DNA from 2 places in the Mesobacillus subterraneus genome. Region 2 is predicted to be linked to the other one. Evidence: a T-box and tRNA genes for the amino acid it is inferred to sense, from the RefSeq annotation. Region 2 holds a T-box; the other holds one or more tRNA genes.
The links. The T-box of region 2 lies ahead of leuS (leucine--tRNA ligase). A T-box ahead of a tRNA ligase gene usually reads a tRNA of that ligase, here a tRNA-Leu.
Positions count from the first base shown of each region.

Region 1: it encodes a tRNA-Leu, which carries the amino acid that the T-box ahead of leuS (leucine--tRNA ligase) is inferred to sense. The anticodon was not compared.

Region 1 is NZ_CP129019.1:1,525,792-1,535,890, forward strand. It holds gene ku (non-homologous end joining protein Ku) at 1-723, shown strand, start outside; gene LC048_RS07795 (NAD-dependent epimerase/dehydratase family protein) at 843-1,739, shown strand; gene LC048_RS07800 (hypothetical protein) at 2,243-2,776, shown strand; gene LC048_RS07805 (metallophosphoesterase family protein) at 2,823-3,353, shown strand; gene LC048_RS07810 (cytosolic protein) at 3,373-3,768, shown strand; gene LC048_RS07815 (DUF6509 family protein) at 3,802-4,113, opposite strand; gene LC048_RS07820 (LysE family transporter) at 4,921-5,541, opposite strand; gene LC048_RS07825 (cold-shock protein) at 5,968-6,174, shown strand; tRNA gene LC048_RS07830 (tRNA-Leu) at 6,364-6,447, opposite strand; gene LC048_RS07835 (LysE family transporter) at 6,607-7,239, shown strand; gene LC048_RS07840 (DeoR/GlpR family DNA-binding transcription regulator) at 7,416-8,168, shown strand; gene pfkB (1-phosphofructokinase) at 8,165-9,067, shown strand; partial or broken gene LC048_RS07850 (PTS fructose transporter subunit IIABC) at 9,092-10,099, shown strand, end outside.
Region 2 is NZ_CP129019.1:653,012-663,110, forward strand. It holds partial or broken gene LC048_RS03295 (GntP family permease) at 227-1,548, shown strand; gene LC048_RS03300 (3-hydroxybutyrate dehydrogenase) at 1,565-2,341, shown strand; gene LC048_RS03305 (FadR/GntR family transcriptional regulator) at 2,401-3,123, opposite strand; gene glcD (glycolate oxidase subunit GlcD) at 3,469-4,881, shown strand; partial or broken gene LC048_RS03315 ((Fe-S)-binding protein) at 4,878-6,208, shown strand; T-box leader at 6,395-6,615, shown strand; gene leuS (leucine--tRNA ligase) at 6,700-9,114, shown strand; gene LC048_RS03325 (rhodanese-like domain-containing protein) at 9,294-9,605, shown strand; gene LC048_RS03330 (sporulation protein Cse60) at 9,663-9,848, shown strand.

The sequences.
Region 1 (10,099 bases), 870 kb from region 2:
GAGAAAACTTGCCCCGTGTGTGATGTAGAAGTGAAAAATGAAGACATCGTCAAAGCTTACGAATACACTAAAGGTAAGTTTGTTGTCCTTGAGGATGAGGATCTTGAAGCTTTAAGGAAAGAAAATGAAGATAAAGCAGTGGAAATAATCGACTTCGTTAAGATCAATGAAATCGACCCAATTTATTTTCAGCGAAGCTATTTCATGTCTCCGAATGAGGGTGGAGGAAAAGCCTATTCTCTGCTAAGGAAGGCTCTGGAAGAATCGCAGAAGGTCGGGATTGCAAAAATAATCATTCGGGCAAAAGAGCAGCTAGCAGTAGTAAGAGTTTATAATAATACGCTCGTCATGGAGACCATTCATTTTCCTGATGAAGTAAGGAACACGGTAGATGTTCCGAATGTACCAGAAGAAGATAAAGTAACAGGAAAAGAACTGGAAACGGCCATCATGCTGATTGATCAGCTGACAACGGAGTTTGCACCAGATAAATACAAGGATGATTATCGGACTGCATTATTAGAGCTTATTGAAGCGAAACGGACAGGAAAAGAAATGGTCACTCCTGCTGAAAAAGAGCCAGTTTCCAATGTAACAGACCTTATGGCAGCACTGCAGGCTTCTATCGACCGTACCAAACCAGAAAAGAACAAAGAAAAAGCTCCATCAAAGAAGAAAAAGACTGGAGCAAAACCAAAGGCAAAAGAGAAAAAACAGGCTTAAACAATCAAGTGCAATAGTACAGCCGGCCATGACTATGTGGCCGGTTTTTGATTGTGAAATTTTTGAAGGAGATTCATGGACTTAAGAAGAATACTTTTACAGATAAGGGGGGATTTCTGATGAGAAAAGTACTTGTACTTGGGGGGACCCAGTATTTTGGAAAAAAACTGGTACGAAAGCTTATAGACAATGGAGATGAAGTGACAGTAGCCACGAGAGGAACAAAAAGTGATCCTTTTGGTGATGATGTAAAACGGCTGATCATTGATCGCGAAAAGAAAGAGTCCATGGCTGCAGCCTTCGATGGGCAGTCTTGGGACCTGGTGTATGATCAATCCTGTTTTTCGCCAATGGAGGCCAGGGATACGTCAGAGGCACTAGAGGGGAAGGCGGACCGCTATATTTTCACCTCTACGCAAGCGGTTTATGACTTTGGCACACTGCATGCTGAAGCTAATTTTATTGCAAATACATATCCCGTTGAATACAAAAACCGGAAGGAATACGTTGGATATGAAGGTTATAAAGAGGCGAAAAGAGCTTCTGAAGCGGTGTTCCATCAACTTGGTTATTTTGAAGTTGCTTCTGTCCGGTTTCCGATCGTTGTTTCAGAAGATGATTACACGGAACGCCTGAAGTTTCATGTAGATAAAATCCTTTCAGGACAACCAATAGGTATTCCGAATCCTGACTTGCGTTATAGCTTCATTCACGCTGAAGAAGCGGCTGATTTCTTGTTGGAAATCGGAAATTCAAAATTTGTGGGGGCAATTAATCCCGGCTCGGCAGGGGATATTAGTTTAGGAGAATTGGTTGATAAGATTACCTTGCTGACAAATCAAAAAGCGATTGTGGAAAATAGCATAGAAAGCGGCACCGTCTCCCCGTTTGCATTGCCTGGCTCCTGGTCAATCGACACATCACTAGCATCAGGGCTAGGCTTTAGATTTACCGAACTAAATCAATTGTTCGATCAATTAATACAATTTTATATTCAAAAGAGTGACTCGAATTAATACAATCCAGGTGCGAAGGTTCAATTTGCACCTGGGTTTTCTTTGTTCTGCCTTCATCGTCGTTATGCCCTCCCTGCATTCTAACTGTAGCCTTTTTTATTCCAGATAGCTTCAAAATGCTGGATTTTACCTTCTCTGTCAGTCAGAGTAATTGATCCGTAAAGCATGAGGGAATGAGCCCAAAATTTTCAGTGTGAATGAGTTCGGTGTTAAAACTGTATAAGGACAATCATGCCTATGGTAAAATAGGGAATCAGCAACCGGTTTAATGAAATAAAGTATGTTGGAGTTTATAGATTTTGTAGGTTAAGACTTCTGATCGCAACTTTTTGAATTACAGATTCCTATTCATTGCTTCTCATCGTTAATTTAATAGAACTTTATGGAAGAACCGGAAGTTGAACGGAAGTAATAAAAGGTTTTTTGTGATGGCTGTCAAATAATATTAAGACTAGATTTATTCGCGGTGTAAGAACGATAAGTTTTTAACGGGGGGCAGCCAGATGGAAAAGAAAAGAAAATGGAAACTTATGATTTTACCTGCAAGTCTGTTTTTACTGGCTTTTGGTTTATATGCTGGTTATACAATGTGGGAGCAAGGGAATCTTCAAGGTGTCAAAGGCAATAGCGACTCAAGCAACCTTAAAAACGGAGGTCAGACTGTTGCTGTATTCCAGGAAGAGTCTGAACATGAAAACTACTCAACAGTAGGAAGTTTCATTCATGAATTCCATATTAAATATAATGATACTCTTGGTTGGGGAAGAATAGATTCTGTTGAGTGGGAGGAACAGAGGGAGATAGCTTCAGAAATCATAGCTGTCCTGGCAACTGTCAAAACAGACAACACTGCCCTCCAGGCTGATTTTGATACCATCTCCAATTACTCTAGAACCATTGAAGAGGGAAATAAAGATAAGAAGATATTACTACAGCTTCACCGATATTTTCATGATCTTGATATTGAATTCAACAGTTATAATAAGACAAATGATTATTTCAATGTGACAAAATATAAAGATCCTGAGAATGGTTAATCCATTCCCGCCAGGGTAACATAACAGAGAATAGCAGGCGAAGGGAGTGGGTTCAGCTGTGAAAATCGTGGTCATTTCTGACACTCATATGCCGAAAAAAGCTCGGCACTTACCAGATAGGCTGCTCACTGATTTAGAAGATTGTGATTACATAATACATGCTGGGGATTGGCAGACTATGGAGCTATATAAAGAGCTTCAACAGTTTGGACCGGTTATTGGAGTTGCCGGAAATGTGGATGGTCCTGAACTTAACAGTCTGCTCAAAACAAAAGAAATATTAAGAGCTGGCGATTTTCTTATAGGGATTGTCCACGGACACGGCACCGGGAACACTACTGAAAAAAGGGCATTAGAATCATTCAAGGATGACATGGTCGATTGTATTGTATATGGTCATTCTCATATACCTGTCCTAAAGGAAATCAATGGTGTAATAGTTTTTAATCCGGGCTCCCCGACTGATAAAAGAAGACAGCAGGAATTCTCTTATGGTATTCTGACAGTCGGGGAAGATCTCAGGGCAGAGCATATTTTTTTAAAGAGAAAAATTGAAATCGACATAGGCAAATTATAGACAGGAGTGTTATTCAATGATAAAAACCTTTGAAGTGAAATTTCACGCAGAAGACCAGGTGGAAACAATGAAGGTCCAGAAATTGAGCAGTGAGGATTATGACCAGGCTACTGAAGGCGGAACACGCCATTTATTTGATTTAAATACGAATATAGGTTTTTTTGTCTTTTTTGATGCAGAAGATAAAGATGGCAAAGAATATTATTTGATGCTTCAATATGAGGACCAGAACGAGGAGCCAACGAATTGCTACGGCTTCGAACTGAAGGACTTCTATGAATTTTCCGCATTATATTTGAATGATCTGGAATTTACTGAAGAACTTAACGAAGAAGAGGGAGAACTCGGCCCTGTTCAACACCTTGCCCATCTCCTTTATCATATTATTGAGGAAGGTAAGACAATAGAGGTATAATGAAAAATTAAAAAGAGCAGATTTCTGCTCTTTTTACTTTGTTTCCTCATTTGTTTCATCTTCGGCGGGCAAGTTTTCAGCGCAATACTGTTTTACTTGTACCACTTCTTCATCCTCAAGCTCAAAATCGAGAACTTTTTCTGTTTCCTGTTCGATGAAGTAGCTTTGCAGGATCCGTCTATCTTCTCCGTTTACGAGAAAAAGCACTTTCAAAAGCAGGCCATTTTCAGTAAAAAGCTCGTCCTCTTCGTCTACCTCAATATTTAAAAAGTATTCATATCTGTTCCCTGTAAGAAGCCCGAATGGATCTTCAAGTAGTTCGACAGTATGTCCAGTAATATTCATGTATGCTCATCCTTTTAATTTTGTCACCTCTATTATATATCGAAAACAACAATAACAATCAAGAAATTCGCCGCCGGGAGAAAGAATGCAGGATAGAGAACAGCTTTTAGGACTCAATGAAAACGGTGTGTATGCAGAAATTGAAACTGGGAACCTATCTCCTTTTATGTCCCATCCAGTGTTATTGTGACAGCTTTTCAGGATATGAGGTCAAAGCTGTCAAGAAACCGGTGTTATTGTGACAGCTTTTCTGGATTTAAGGTTAAAGCTGTCAAGAAACCGGTGTTATTGTGACAGCTTTTCTGGATTTAAGGTTAAAGCTGTCAAGAATCCAGTGTTATTGTGACAGCTTTTCAGGATATAAGGCTAAAGCTGTCAAGAATCCAGTGTTATTGTGACAGCTTTTCTGGATTTAAGGTTAAAGCTGTCAAGAATCCAGTGTTATTGTGACAGCTTTTCAGGATATAAGGCTAAAGCTGTCAAGAATCCAGTGTTATTGTGACAGCTTTTCAGGATATGAGGTCAAAGCTGTCAAGAATCCGGTGTTATTGTGACAGCTTTTCAAGGTTTGAGGTCAAAGCTGTCAAGAAACCGGTGTTATTGTGACAGCTTTTCAGGATTTAAGACCAAAGCTGTCAAGAATCTGGTGTTATTGTGACAGCTTTTCAAGGTTTGAGGTCAAAGCTGTCAAGAAACCGGTGTTATTGTGACAGCTTTTCAAGATATGAGGTCAAAGCTGTCAAAAATACAGTGTTATTGTGAAAGCTTTTCAGGATATTTTATGCCCGAGCACCAAAGCACTCTTTTTCAAAGGAAAAGCTTCAATGCCTGATAACCAAAAAACAGGGCAAAGCCAATCAATGAAAGTCCGGATATAAGGGAAATGAAGGTCAATAACCTTGTTGTCAGAAGCTTTCGGAAGCTGCTGGAAATAGCGGCTATAATGATATCCCAGAGAACAAGACCTAGAATGATGCCAAAACTGTAAATGACAAGTTCTCCGGTTTCATAGGAGGATGCGGTCTTGGCAAGGACAGACCCGTAAATTCCTAGCCAGAATAAAATTGTCAGAGGGTTGGAAATGGACATTATAAACCCTGATAAAAAAGATTTGAAACCGGAATTTTCACTTCGGTTATCCATGACGATTTTCCCCGAGTTCATGATTGTTTCTATTCCTGTATACATTAAGACAAAGAATCCAAACAACCAGAGAAAAGATTGCATGAACGGAGTCTCAAGGAAATTAACAACTCCAAGATAAACAGTCAGCATGTAGATAATATCTGCTGTCAGAGCTCCTAAGCCAAGCAGCCAGGCCTGGAAAAAGCCACTTTTGATTCCTTTATCCATCTGAGCAGCATTTACTGGCCCAATCGGGGCGGCTAGTGATAATCCAAGAAAAATATATCCTAAGAAGACATTCACTTATTAAATACCTCCAATAATCAAAGCGTAATGTGCTTGTACTATTTCTATTCAGACATCTGAAGGTGTACAACCTAAATTTGAATAAATTAAATCTTTTTAATGCGTAGTCTTAATAATTTTTGGAGTTAAAGAATATACTAGTAACTGTTGCGCAGGCACTACCGGTATGTCGCTTTTGGTAAAAATAAGAAAAGTGTGGTAAAATGGAATAGATATCAACTTTCGGATCATTCATTTATTATAAAAAGTTTCATTTGCCAGCTTTTTATAATAAATGAATTTTTTTATCAATCGAACGATGATAAGGTCTTTTCGAATTTTGTTGCTTGCACTTTTTCATGTGATCCTGTCATTCAGCTTGATTATATGCCAGAGGCTACTGATTCGGATTGGACCATACTAAACCTATAGGAGCGTGAGGAAATGGCATTTGGAAGAAAACCGCCTGAAGAGATCGTAACCGCTGAAACGAAAGTATGGGTATGTACTTCTGATGATTGCAACTGCTGGGTTCGCGACAACTTTAAAAGCAGCAATGTCCCCGCTTGCCCAATTTGTCAAAGTGATATGGAGCAGACAACTAAGGTTCTTGAAGTGGTTAATAACCATAGCCAGAATCTAATCGGATAATCATAAGCAAAAAACAGCCTGGGTGAATATCCAGGCTGTTTTGCATTTTTAGGTTTGTTTCTCTCAGGTTTGGGACTCTGATAAATAAGGGATTTTAGGAGTAAGTATGTCTGTTTACTTTTAATGAAGAAAGAAAAAAGTGCCTTTCCAAACAAAAAAAGTGCCCATTATATAGGCACCTTTTCTGTATGCGGATGAGAGGACTTGAACCTCCACGGTGTTGCCACCACTAGAACCTGAATCTAGCGCGTCTGCCGATTCCGCCACACCCGCGTATTTATATAAGAATTATAGCATAGAAACTACCAGAAACAATTGGAATTTTACTCTAGTTGCTTATGTTAATACAAATGAAAAATTGGACAAGTAGTTTTAGGAGTGGATTCTCAAACATACAATGTACAAAGTGATTGTTTGTTGGGGGACGAGGTCTTGAGTGTCAGTTTGCTAGTCAGTTATATCTTCCTTGGATTAACATTGGCAGCTCCGATTGGACCTGTAAATTCAGCCAGGTTGGATAAGGGGATCAAAAATGGATTCTGGCATGCCTGGATTGTAGGGACGGGTTCAATGATTGCAGATGCTATTTTTATGCTGTTAATCTATTTAGGTATTGTGAATTTTTTGGACATGCCTATTATCCAAATTTTCCTCTGGTTATTTGGAGGGTTCGTCCTGATCTACTCTGGAATTGATTGTATTGTAAAGGCGTATAACATTGATCTAGCTTTCAGTCGAGGAAAAGAATCGATGCTAAAATGTTTCCTTACTGGTTTTATTATGTCGATTAGCAGTCCTTTATCAATTATTTTCTGGCTAGGAATTTATGGTTCTGTACTGGCAAAAACGGCCAGCAATTATGGACGGACGGACCTGCTTATTTATAGCAGCATGATTTTCATCGACCTGGCAATGTGGGATATTTTCATAGCAGCGATAACGACTGGCTTCAGGAGATTTTTGAATTATAGCAGTTTGAGGGCTATATCAATATTGTCAGGTCTCTCTTTACTTGGTTTTGGCGTTTATTTTGGATACCAGGGTATCAAAGCGCTAGCACTTTAGGGATACTATTTGAAAAACCTCCATCAAGGAGGTTTTTTTATTTTTCCGACAACTATCATAAACGTTCATACTTTCATTATATTTGACTAAAAGTGATTGTTTTTGAAAGAAAATGATTGATTTTTGGAATCGGTTACATTATGATGATGATATGAAGTAAAGAGGAGGAATGGCTCATGTTAACACCTGAGCGCCACCAGCTCATCTTACAATTGATAAAAGACAAACCAATAGTGAAAATACAGGATATAGTTGATATCACTGAAGCTTCGGAATCGACCATTCGCCGCGACCTGACAATTCTTGAAGAGGGGAAGTTTCTTAAAAGAGTGCATGGCGGAGCTGCCAGATTAAGGGGGAAACTCCAGGAGCCAAGCATGGTTGAAAAATCTACCAAAAACCTTCAGGAAAAAAAACAAATCGCCCAATATGCAGCAAGCCTTGTGGAAGATGGTGACAGTATTTATCTTGATGCCGGGTCGACTGTTTTTGAAATGATCAGTTCTCTTCAAGTTAAAGATATTGTCGTGGTCACCAATGGTCTCATGCATCTACCGCAGCTGCTTGAAAGAAATATTGAAACATACGTGATAGGCGGATTTGTCAAGCCAAAAACGAATGCGATCATCGGAAGGGGAGCTCTGGCAAGCCTTGAACAGTATCGCTTTGACAAATGCTTCCTCGGAGTTAATGGAATCGATCCTCATTCAGGGTATACGACACCAGACCAGGAAGAAGCAATGATTAAGCAAAAAGCGATGTCTTTATCCCGGGAATCGTTTGTGCTTGCTGATGACAGTAAGTTCTCGGAGATCACGTTCGCGAAAATAGCAGACTTACATGAAGCATCGATCATCACCAATACAATTGATGAAGAACATAAAGGGCAATATACGAGCAAAACTTCAATAAAGGTTGTGACATCATGATATATACACTAACTCTTAATCCATCAGTCGATTACATCGTGGAAGCAGATGAAATTCAACTAGGCAGTTTGAATAGGAGTTCAAATGAAACAAAGCTACCCGGCGGCAAAGGAATAAATGTCTCAAGGGTATTGCGCTCCCTTGGAGTAGAAAGCAAGGCTACAGGATTTATTGGAGGCTTCACCGGCAGGTATGTCGAGGAGTTTCTAAACCGGGAAGGCGTGCAAACAAGATTTGTAAAAGTTGGCGGAGATACAAGGATCAACATTAAGCTAAAAGCCGGAACAGAAACAGAAATAAATGCCCGTGGTCCTGAGATTTCAACACTAGCAATAGAGTCATTGAAGGAGCAGATCATGCAGCTCGGAAATGGCGACTTTCTGATTCTTGCTGGAAGCATTCCTTCAAGCATGCCTGAATCCATCTATGAAGAAATTGTTCAGCTCTGCAAGAAGACTGGGGCGGAAGTAATTGTTGACGCAGAGGGCGACCTGCTTAAAAGCATTCTTGACTACAAGCCATTCCTGATCAAGCCTAATCATCATGAATTAGGTCAGTTTTTCAATAGAAAGATCACCAATGCTGACGATGCCATTTTTTATGGAAAAAAACTAGTTGATGCTGGTGCTAAAAATGTCATTGTGTCTTTGGCTGAAAATGGTGCGGTCTATATCAATGAAAATGATGCCTATAAAGCCGCTGTTCCGCAAGGTATAGTTAGAAGCTCAGTTGGTGCCGGGAATTCAATGGTTGCTGGTTTCATGGACCAGTATCTAAAAACTGGTGATCGAAAAGAAGCATTCCGCTATAGTGTTGCATCTGGCAGCGCAACTGCGTTTTCAATCGGACTATGTACACCTGATAAAGTTGAACAACTTCTTCAAGAAGTCAAAATATAAAGAAACTAATAAGGGGGAGAAAACATGAGAATTACAGAACTGCTGACTAGAGAGACGATTCTGTTATCCATAAGGGCTGCATCAAAGCCAGAAGCAGTGAATGAGCTTGTAGGAGTTCTGGAGCGGGCGGGGAAAATTACAGACCTCAATGCTTTTGAAAAAGCCATTCTAAGACGTGAACAACAAAGCACTACAGGCGTAGGGGACGGAATTGCGATCCCACACGCAAAAACTTCAGTCGTGAAGGATGCGGCAATTGTATTTGGACGGTCAGAGACCGGAGTCGATTATGAATCATTGGACGGACAGCTGCACATCTTTTCTTCATGATTGCAGCACCTGAAGGGGCTAACAATACTCACCTGGAAGCACTTGCTCGACTTTCCTCCATTTTGATGAATGCAGATGCCCGTGAAAAACTTCTTGGAGCAAAAACAGCTAATGATGTCATTGGAATCATTGACAGCTACGATCAGGAAGAGACTGAAGAGAAAGTTGAAAGAACGAATATGAAATTCATCGTTGCAGTTACTGCATGTCCTACTGGTATTGCCCATACTTATATGGCAGCTGATTCATTAAAAGCAAAAGCGGCTGAAATGGGCGTTGATATCAAGGTGGAAACGAATGGCTCAGGCGGAGCAAAGAATGTCCTTACACCAGAAGACATTGAAAACGCTGAAGCAGTCATCATTGCAGCTGATACAAAGGTGGATATGGACAGATTCGCAGGCAAGCCATTAATTGATGTGCCTGTTGCGGAAGGAATACGAAAACCAAAAGACTTGATTGAAAAGGCTGTCAAAAAGGATGCGCCATTATACAGGGCATCAGGCAATTCTTCGGCAGAAAAGAAAGAAAGCCGCGGCGGAATCTATAAGCACCTTATGAATGGCGTATCGAATATGCTTCCATTTGTTGTCGGCGGCGGTATCCTGATCGCCCTTTCATTCATGTTTGGCTATAATGCTTTTAATCCTGAAGATCCTTCCTATCACCCGATTGCCAAAGCTTTAATGGACATTGGCGGCG
Region 2 (10,099 bases):
ATTAATTAAAGGTAATGGCAGGATAATAGAGTCCGGAAATCCGGAAATAAATAACTGAAAATTAAAAATAAATATAGATTTGCCTAGTCCAAAAAGTTGGCACGATAGTTGCAATAAGGTAAAACAGCAATTTTATTCAATCTTCTTTTGTAAGCGTTATCAATCCGTTCTTGAGGGAGGGCAGTTATTGGTTGTTTTCACTTTAAAATAACAAGGGGGAAAAAGAATGCTGAGTATGTTTGGATTGATTGGCGGTCTGGCTTTATTGATTTATCTGACGATGAGGGGCATGAACCTGCTAATCGTTGGACCACTTTCTGCGTTGTTTGTTGCAGTATTTAGCGGGATGCCATTGTTTCCGCAGCTTGTTGAAGAAGGTGCGGCCAACTTTGTCGGCAACTATATGTCTGGTTTTTCTGGATTCGTTACTGCCTGGTATATGATGTTCCTGCTTGGAGCAATTTTTGGAAAGGTAATGGAGGATAGCGGCGCGGCTGACAGTGTATCTGAGTTCATCGTTGATAAATTGGGGATGAAGTATGCTGTGCTCGCGATCGTCGCTGCTTGTGCTGTGTTGACATATGGCGGCGTTAGCCTGTTTGTCGTAGCATTTTCAGTTTATCCAATGGCATTAAGCTTGTTCAGGCAGGCGAATTTGCCGAGGCGATTCATTCCAGCTGCATTGGCCTTTGGTTCGGTTACCTTTACCATGACTTCTGCCGGTTCTCCGGAAATTCAGAACTGGATTCCAATTCAATTCCTGGATACTTCGCCGATTGCAGGCTGGGAGGTCAGTGCCATCGTTGCCGTCTTCATGATGATCTTTGGGTACTGGTGGCTGAAGCGAATGATTACAAAGGCCATGGCAAGAGGAGAAAAATTCGAAGCCAGGAAGACAGATCCAATGATGGAGAAACGTGAGCTGCCTCATCCTTTACTGGGTCTTATCCCTTTGATTGTGGTACTCGTTATTTCTTTCGTTTTCCATGACTCATTAAAACAATCTGCCCTCATCATAGCTCTGCTTGGCGGGGTAGTATCTGCCTATTTGCTGAATCGCAAGTATTTCAAAAATTTCTGGGAAGCCCTTTCAGAAGGAACGATGGGTGCCTTGATTGCGATCGGTAACACTGCTGCTGTTGTAGGATTTGGCGGTGTGGCAAAAGCAGTACCGGCCTTCCAGACGGCGGTTGATGCGATGACGAATATACCTGGAAGCCCGTTGATTGGGGCGGGCCATTGCTGTAAGTGTCATTGCCGGGATGACAGGTTCTGCATCCGGGGGTCAGGCGATTGCGCTTCCGTTGCTCGCTCCGCATTATCTGGATATGGGCGTTAATCCGGAAGCGCTGCACAGGGTAGCGGCCATTTCCCTCCGGAGCGCTTGATTCCCTTCCGCATAATGGGTACGTGGTTACGACTGTAAGGGCAATCTGCGGCGAGTCCCATAAGGATGCCTACAATCCAGTCGCAGCAGTTACTGTCATTGTACCGCTGATTGGTGTGGCAATCGCGATTGTTCTATTCTCTCTAGGATTAGGGATTTAAGGAAAGGAGTTTCCCGATGGTAAAAGATAAAGTAGTCCTGATAACCGGTGCCGCCCAGGGAATCGGATATGAGCTCGCTGGGAGTTTTGCTGAGCAGGGCGGGAAGGTATTTTTGACAGACCTACAGGAAGAAACGGTGGAAAAAGCAGCTGCCAGGCTGCGTCAATCAGGATATGAAGCAGCTGGTTTGAAATGTGATGTCACTAGCGAAAAAGACATCGAAACAGCTGTTTCGAAGTGTGTAGAGCAATTTGGCACAGTGGATGTTCTAATCAACAATGCTGGCTTGCAATATGTATCAATGATTGAGGATTTCCCGACGGAAAAATTCGAGCTGTTGATAAAAGTAATGCTCACAGCCCCGTTTGTAGCGTTGAAACATGTACTGCCGGTCATGAAAAAGCAAGGTATGGGTCGGGTAATCAACATGGCGTCGATCAATGGGCTAGTCGGTTTTGCTGGCAAGGCAGCATATAACAGCGCCAAGCACGGAGTCATTGGATTGACGAAGGTGGCTGCACTTGAAACCGCAGAGCACGGAATCACCGTCAACGCCGTCTGCCCGGGATATGTCGATACACCGTTAGTCCGCAATCAGCTATCTAGCCTGGCGGAGACCAGGAATATCCCACTTGAAAAAGTGCTAGAGGAGGTCATTTTTCCGCTCGTACCGCAGAGACGCCTGCTGGCTGTCGAGGAAATTGCCAGTTATGTTTTATACCTGGCCAGTGATGCTGCAATAGGAATCACTGGCCAGGCGGCAGTCATTGACGGAGGTTATACGATTCAATAATCAAAAAAGCTGGTTTCCTATTTTTCGGAAGCCAGCTTTAGATTTATATGATTGGAACTCTAATTTTTAGTTTGGTTCAAATACTTATGGAGAATAATTTCGACGTTCTCGATATGGCTGAGCATCACTCGTCTTGCTTCTTCTGCATTCTGTTCTTTTATCGCTTGATAAATAGCATAGTGTTCCTCATAGAGGCGATCTGTTGTCGTTTGTTTTGAATAGAGCCAAAGCCGTCGGGTTTCCCTCATTGTTTCTCCCATCAGGCCGGAAACATGGTTCATCAAGCTGATCAATAATGGATTATGCGAGCTTTCAGCAATGGCTATATGGAACTGTAAATCAGCCTTTTCACCAAGCTCCTCATTCCCACTTGCAAGCTTCATTTCCTCTAGCGCTTCTTCTATTTTCTGCAGCTGGTCTTCGGTCCTCTTCTTTGCAGCGGAAAAGACAGTCCCAGTCTCAAGGATTTTCCTCACTTCCAAGAGGTTAGCTGTATCCTGTGCATTCATCAGGATGGCTGTCGATAAAGGGAAACTGATTTGCTCAGACTCGAATTGCTTCACATATGTGCCTTCACCCTGCCTGATTTCAATGAGTCCCATTGCTCTCAATGCAGTCAATGCTTCCCTTATGGCAGATCTCCCTACCTGGAAATTCTCCGCCAGCTGTTGGACAGAATCGAGTTTATCGCCAGGCTTAAGTTGACCTGAACTGATCATGTTATGGATTGCCTCCGCAACTTCTTCATAGATCTTTTTAGGTTTAATTCTATTATATTGCAAAGTAAATCCTCCAAAGTTCATTCTCTTAGCTTTCATTATACAATTTTTATCACACTTCTATAAGTTTCTGGACTTTTAGAAGCGGAATTTCATTTAAAGGAACCAATATTAATTTGGGTGAAAGTAAAAATAGATTGAAATTACCGCATTGTTCATCCTATAATCTAAGGTATGGTCATCTGATGACCATACAACTTATTGTAAGCGATTACCAAGTGGAATGTTTTTGGGAGAATAGTTTATTGATAAAAGATTTTCTCTTGTAAACAACTGAGAATAGAAACATTGAAAAACTGTTTCGCATTCAATGGCTGGCTTATTGTAACTAACGAAGGGGGAACGTTCATGCTTCCAAATATAGCGAAAGAAAAAATAATTTCAATTGTAACTGCTGCTAATTTTGTTGACTCAAAAACGGGGAGACTAGTCTATTCATATGATGCAACACCTAACTTTCAATCAATGCCGGATGCAGTTGTAAGTCCGAGAAACAAACAGGAAATTTCACAAATTGTGAAAATCTGTAATGAATTTAATATTCCCATTGTCCCACGTGGATCAGGAACGAACCTATGTGCAGGCACTTGTCCAACAGAAGGCGGGATCGTACTTCTTTTCAAACATATGAACAAAATTCTTGAGGTGGATGAAGAGAATCTTACTGCTACTGTGCAGCCTGGAGTGGTAACTCTTGATTTGATTCACATGGTTGAATCAAAAGGCTTGTTTTACCCACCGGATCCAAGTTCGATGAAAATTTCGACCATCGGGGGCAATATTAATGAAAACTCCGGCGGGCTCCGTGGATTGAAATATGGAGTGACAAGGGATTATGTGATGGGGCTTGAGGCAGTGATGCCAAACGGAGACATCATCACCACAGGAGGGAAATTGACCAAGGACGTTGCTGGATATGACTTTACCAGGCTGTTGGTTGGCTCGGAGGGGACACTCGGCATCATTACTGAAGCTACACTTAAGCTGATTCCGATTCCGGAAACAAAACAAACAATGCTTGCTTTATATCAGGATCTCGAAGCAGCAGCTAAATCGGTTTCCAAGATTATCTCGAGCAAAATCATTCCGGCTACGCTTGAATTCCTTGACCAGCCGACTTTGAGGGTAGTAGAAGATTTTGCGAAAATCGGGCTGCCAACAGATGTCAAAGCCGTGCTATTAATTGAACAGGATGGTCCTCTGGAAGTCGTTGAGCGTGATATGACCAGGATTGCTGAGGTTTGTAAAGAAGAAAAGGCTGTATCTGTGCAGGTAGCACAAACAGAAGCTGAGGCAGAAGCACTTAGGACTGCGCGCAGAAGTGCATTGTCTGCACTGGCGCGGTTAGCGCCGACGACAATATTGGAGGATGCAACAGTTCCGAGATCTGAGATTGCGAGAATGGTCAATGCTATCAACGAAATTGGAAATAAGTATGACTTGAATATCTGTACCTTTGGCCATGCAGGAGATGGAAACCTTCATCCTACATGTCCGACGGATTCTCGTAATCATGAAGAAATGGAAAGAGTCGAGAAGGCATTTGCCGAAATCTTTGAAAAGGCGATTGAATTCGGCGGCACGATTACGGGTGAACACGGCGTCGGCGTCATGAAGGCACCATACCTGGAGTTGAAATTAGGAGAAGCAGGAATTGCCGCTATGAAGGCAGTGAAAATGGCCCTTGACCCAAACAATATCATGAATCCTGGTAAGGTTTTCGCGAAGGACAGCAGAAAACGGGTGGTGGTTTCAAAATGACAACAGCTCAAGAACAGCAGAGGATCCAGACAGAATTCCAGGAAAAGATGGACCAGAACGAACTACTGAACTGCATGCGCTGCGGGTTCTGCCTGCCGACATGTCCGACTTATATCGAATCGGGCTATCAGGAATCACATTCACCTCGGGGCCGAATCGCTTTGATGAAGGCGGTCGTCGATGGGATTATTGAACCGGATGAGGATTTTGAACGGTCACTTGACCTTTGCCTTGGCTGCCGTGCATGTGAACCGGTCTGCCCATCAGGAGTGAACTATGACCATCTTCTCGAAGATTCCCGTGATATTGTCAATCAAAACAAGAAGTTTTCAATGCCGGTAAAAGTGGTCAGAAATGCAGTCTTCAAAGGGCTTTTCCCGCATCAGGAGCGAATGAGGGGACTGACTGGACTGATAGGATTTTATCAACGTTCTGGCCTCCAAAAGTTGGCGCGTGGAACAGGTGTGATGAAGCTCTTTCCAGAGTCAATTGCCACGATGGAAAAGGTCCTTCCAAAGGTCCCGACAATGAAGGAAATGAAAAATCGTCCGGAGCACCTTGGACCCATTGGCATGAAGACGCATAAGGTCGCATTCTTTAGCGGCTGCCTGATGGATACAATGTTTCTGGAAACAAACAATGCAACGATGAAGCTTTTGCAGCTTGCAGGCTGTGAAATTGTCATTCCCGAAGGAACAGGCCTGCTGTGGAGCGCTTCATGGACATAGTGGTGAAAAGGAAGATGCGAAAGCACTTGCCCGCAGGAATATTAAAGCCTTTGAAGATTCCGGAGTCGATTTCATCATCACCAATGCAGGGGGCTGCGGGGCTTTTTTAATTGATTATGATCATTTGCTTAAAGATGATTCGGAATGGAAGGGACGGGGCCCAGGAATTTGCTGATAAAATCATGGATATCTCGCAAATTTTGGTCGAAGTCGGCTTTCATGAAAAAGTGAGCCTCGAACTGCCGCATCAAATCATTACCTATCAGGATTCATGCCATCTTCGCAATGTCATGAAAACAGCTTCAGCACCGAGGATCTTGCTGCAGTCCATCAAGGGGATTCAATACCAGGAAATGCAGAATGCTGACAGCTGCTGTGGTTCAGCAGGAATCTATAATATTGTCGAGAGTGAAATGTCAATGCAGCTCCTTGATTCAAAAATGGTACAGGCAAAGGCTACCCATGCAACGACAATTGTTACCGCTAATCCAGGCTGTCTTCTTCAAATGAAGCTCGGGATTGAACGTGAAGGACTTCCTGACAAAATGAGAGGCGTGCATATTGTTGATCTGCTTTTGGAGGCAGCACAAACTAAGTAATCGATAACGGACTTCTGGATTTTTACAGATGGGCTACTTTTCAAGACCGATGGTTTCTGGCTGCTGGCCATAGGAAAAAGCCTGCACGAGCAGCAGAAACCATCATATAATACTCTCTATCATCATTTATTTCATCCCCGCTTGCATCTGCAGGGGAATTTTATTACAATAACTCTATATTCATAACGAAAGACTTCGACAAGGAGTAGTAGTGATGCAAAGCCTGATGTAGAGAGCTGGCGGTTGGTGCAAGCCAGACGGGATCCATCATGAACTCGCCTTTGAGTCGCAGGCGCGAATTTTTTAGTAGCGTTTGCCGTTTTCCGCGTTAAGGATGAATGAAGCGAGTGTTACACACTAATTTGGGTGGTACCGCGGGAGATCATACATAACCTCTCGTCCCTTTTACAGGGACGGGATTTTTTTATTTTTTTTAAAAAAGAAAACCCAGCCACTAAAAATAAAGCGAAACCAAACAGGAGGACAAAACGATGAGTTTTAACCATCAGGAAATCGAGAAAAAATGGCAAGCACATTGGGAACAAAACAAAACGTTCAAAACAACTGAAGATAAAGGGAAAGAGAAGTTTTACGCGCTTGATATGTTCCCGTATCCATCGGGAGCAGGCCTTCACGTTGGCCACCCGGAAGGTTACACAGCGACTGATATCCTTTCCCGCATGAAAAGGATGCAGGGCTTCAACGTCCTTCATCCAATGGGCTGGGATGCTTTCGGCCTTCCTGCTGAGCAGTATGCATTGGATACAGGGAATGACCCTGCAGAGTTCACGGAGCATAACATCAACACGTTCCGCCGCCAGATTAAGGCATTAGGTTTTTCATACGACTGGGATCGAGAAGTCAACACGACTGACCCAGAGTATTACAAGTGGACGCAATGGATTTTCCTTAAGCTTTATGAAAAAGACCTTGCCTACATTGATGAAGTTGCAGTTAACTGGTGTCCGGCACTTGGAACTGTTTTAGCGAATGAAGAAGTAATCGATGGAAAAAGTGAGCGCGGCGACCACCCAGTTGAGCGCCGGCCGATGAGACAGTGGATGCTTAAAATCACTGCCTACGCAGATCGTCTTCTTGAAGATTTGGATTTACTTGATTGGCCGGAAAGCTTGAAGGATATGCAGCGCAACTGGATCGGCCGTTCAGAAGGAGCGGAAATCACTTTCAAAATTGAAGGGCATGACGGAACGTTCACCGTGTTCACGACTCGTCCGGATACATTGTTCGGCGCAACTTATGCGGTGCTTGCACCAGAACACCAGCTTGTTGATACAATCACGACAGCCGTGCAGAAGGATGCAGTTGAAAAATATATCGATGAAATCAAGAGTAAGAGTGATCTTGAGCGTACGGACCTTTCAAAGGACAAAACAGGCGTCTTCACTGGCGCTTATGCGACCAATCCGGCTAACGGCGAAAAAATGCCAATCTGGATTGCCGACTATGTTCTTGCTTCATATGGAACAGGTGCAATCATGGCGGTACCTGGCCATGATGAGCGCGACTATGAGTTTGCGAAAAAGTTCGATCTGGAGATCAAGGAAGTCGTAGCCGGCGGAAACATCGAAAAAGAAGCTTACACAGGCGATGGCGAACACGTTAACTCTGAATTCCTTAACGGCATGAACAAGGAAGATGGCATCAGCAAGATGATCGCATGGCTTGAGGAAAAAGGCATTGGCACGAAGAAGGTCACTTACCGCCTTCGCGATTGGCTGTTCAGTCGCCAGCGATACTGGGGTGAGCCAATTCCAATCATCCACTGGGAAGATGGAACAATGTCAGCAGTTCCAGAAGACCAGTTGCCTTTAGTTCTTCCTAAAACGAAGGATATCAAGCCTTCTGGCACAGGCGAGTCTCCACTTGCCAATATCGATGACTGGGTGAATGTTGTCGACCCTGAAACAGGCAAAAAAGGCCGCAGGGAAACGAATACAATGCCGCAGTGGGGTGGCAGCTGCTGGTACTATCTGCGCTATATCGATCCAAAGAACGACCAGGCACTTGCTGATAAGGAAAAATTAAAGCAGTGGCTTCCGGTTGATATTTATATCGGCGGAGCGGAACACGCGGTATTGCACTTGCTATATGCTCGTTTCTGGCACAAGGTCCTTTACGATATAGGAGTTGTCCACACGAAGGAGCCTTTCCAAAAGCTTTTCAACCAGGGTATGATTCTTGGTGAAAATAACGAAAAGATGAGTAAATCAAAAGGCAATGTCGTTAACCCAGATGAAATCGTTGAAAGCCATGGTGCAGATACGCTACGCCTTTACGAAATGTTCATGGGACCGCTTGAAGCATCCATCGCATGGTCTACAAATGGTCTGGACGGTTCACGCCGTTTCTTAGACCGCATCTGGCGCCTGCTTGTCAATGAAAACGGCAGCTTGAGCGACAAAATCAAGGATGTTGAAAGCACGAACCTGGAGAAGGTCTACCATCAGACGGTTAAAAAGGTGACCGAAGACTACGAAGGACTTCGCTTCAACACTGCGATTTCACAAATGATGGTCTTCATCAATGAAGCGTATAAGGCAGAAGAGCTTCCAAAAGCATACGTTGAAGGCTTTGTAAAAATGCTGGCGCCGATTACGCCGCATATAGCTGAAGAGCTTTGGACAAAGCTTGGCAATGGTGAGTCAATCACATATGCAGCTTGGCCGGCTTACGATGAAGCCAAGCTTGTTGACGACGAAGTCGAAATCGTTGTCCAGGTAAACGGTAAAATCAAAGCGAAAATGATGGTACCTGCAGATGCAAACAGGGAAACCCTTGAGCAAATCGCGATGGGCGATGATGCTGTCAAGGAACAAATCGACGGAAAAACCGTTCGCAAGGTAATTGCAGTACCAGGAAAGTTAGTTAACATAGTAGCAAACTAAGATTTAATCTTTTAAGGGTCGTTTATTGGCGACCCTTAGTTTTCTATCGTTAAATACCCCGATAGGTTTATTTTTTGTAATTTCAAATGGGTTTTTATATAATAAATAGGGGAAAATACACTAAGGTATTGTATCCTTATAATAGGATTAATTTTACTAAATATTGGAGGAAATGACTCATGAATAAAATTGAAACAATCTCACCTGAAGAACTTCAAAAGAAGCTGGAAGCTGGCGAAAAGCCAGAAATGGTTGACGTACGTGAACATGACGAGGTTGAATCCGGAATGATCCCAGGAGCTAAGCATGTGCCAATGGGAGAAATTCCTGAAAGAATGAACGAATTCGACAAAGACAAAGAATATATCTTCATCTGCCGTTCAAGCGCACGCAGCGGCAACGTTTGCCACTACATGAACGAGCAAGGCTACAAAGTCCGCAACATGGTTGGCGGCATGATGAGCTGGGGCGGAGAAACAAAACGCCTATAATTATAAAATTCTGAAAACATGGCCAGAATGGATGTAAAAAAGGAAGGATGACTTCCCTTGATCCAGGTCAGAGTATTTGATCACGAACATGAAAAAGACCTTGAGCAGGAAATGAACCGGTTTCTAGAAAAGCTCGATGAGAAAAAGCTTTTGGACATTAAATATAATGTCGCGGTCATTCCTGAAGAAATGGACGAAGAGCAGATATATTGTTTTTCAGCCATGGTAGTTTACAGAGCCTGAGTATTTACTCGGGCTCTGTTTCTTTTTAGAATGACGGATAGCAATTAGCCGGAAACGAGAAAAAGTGTTCGACATCAAGGTCATGACGGACAGAAATGGACGAGAAAATGATAAAAGTGTCCGTCATCAAGGCTATGACGGACAGAAATGGACGAGAAAACGATAAGAGTGTCCGTCATCAAGGCTATGACGGACAGAAATAAGCCGGAAACGAGAAAAAGTGTCCGTCATCAAGGTCATGACGGACAGAA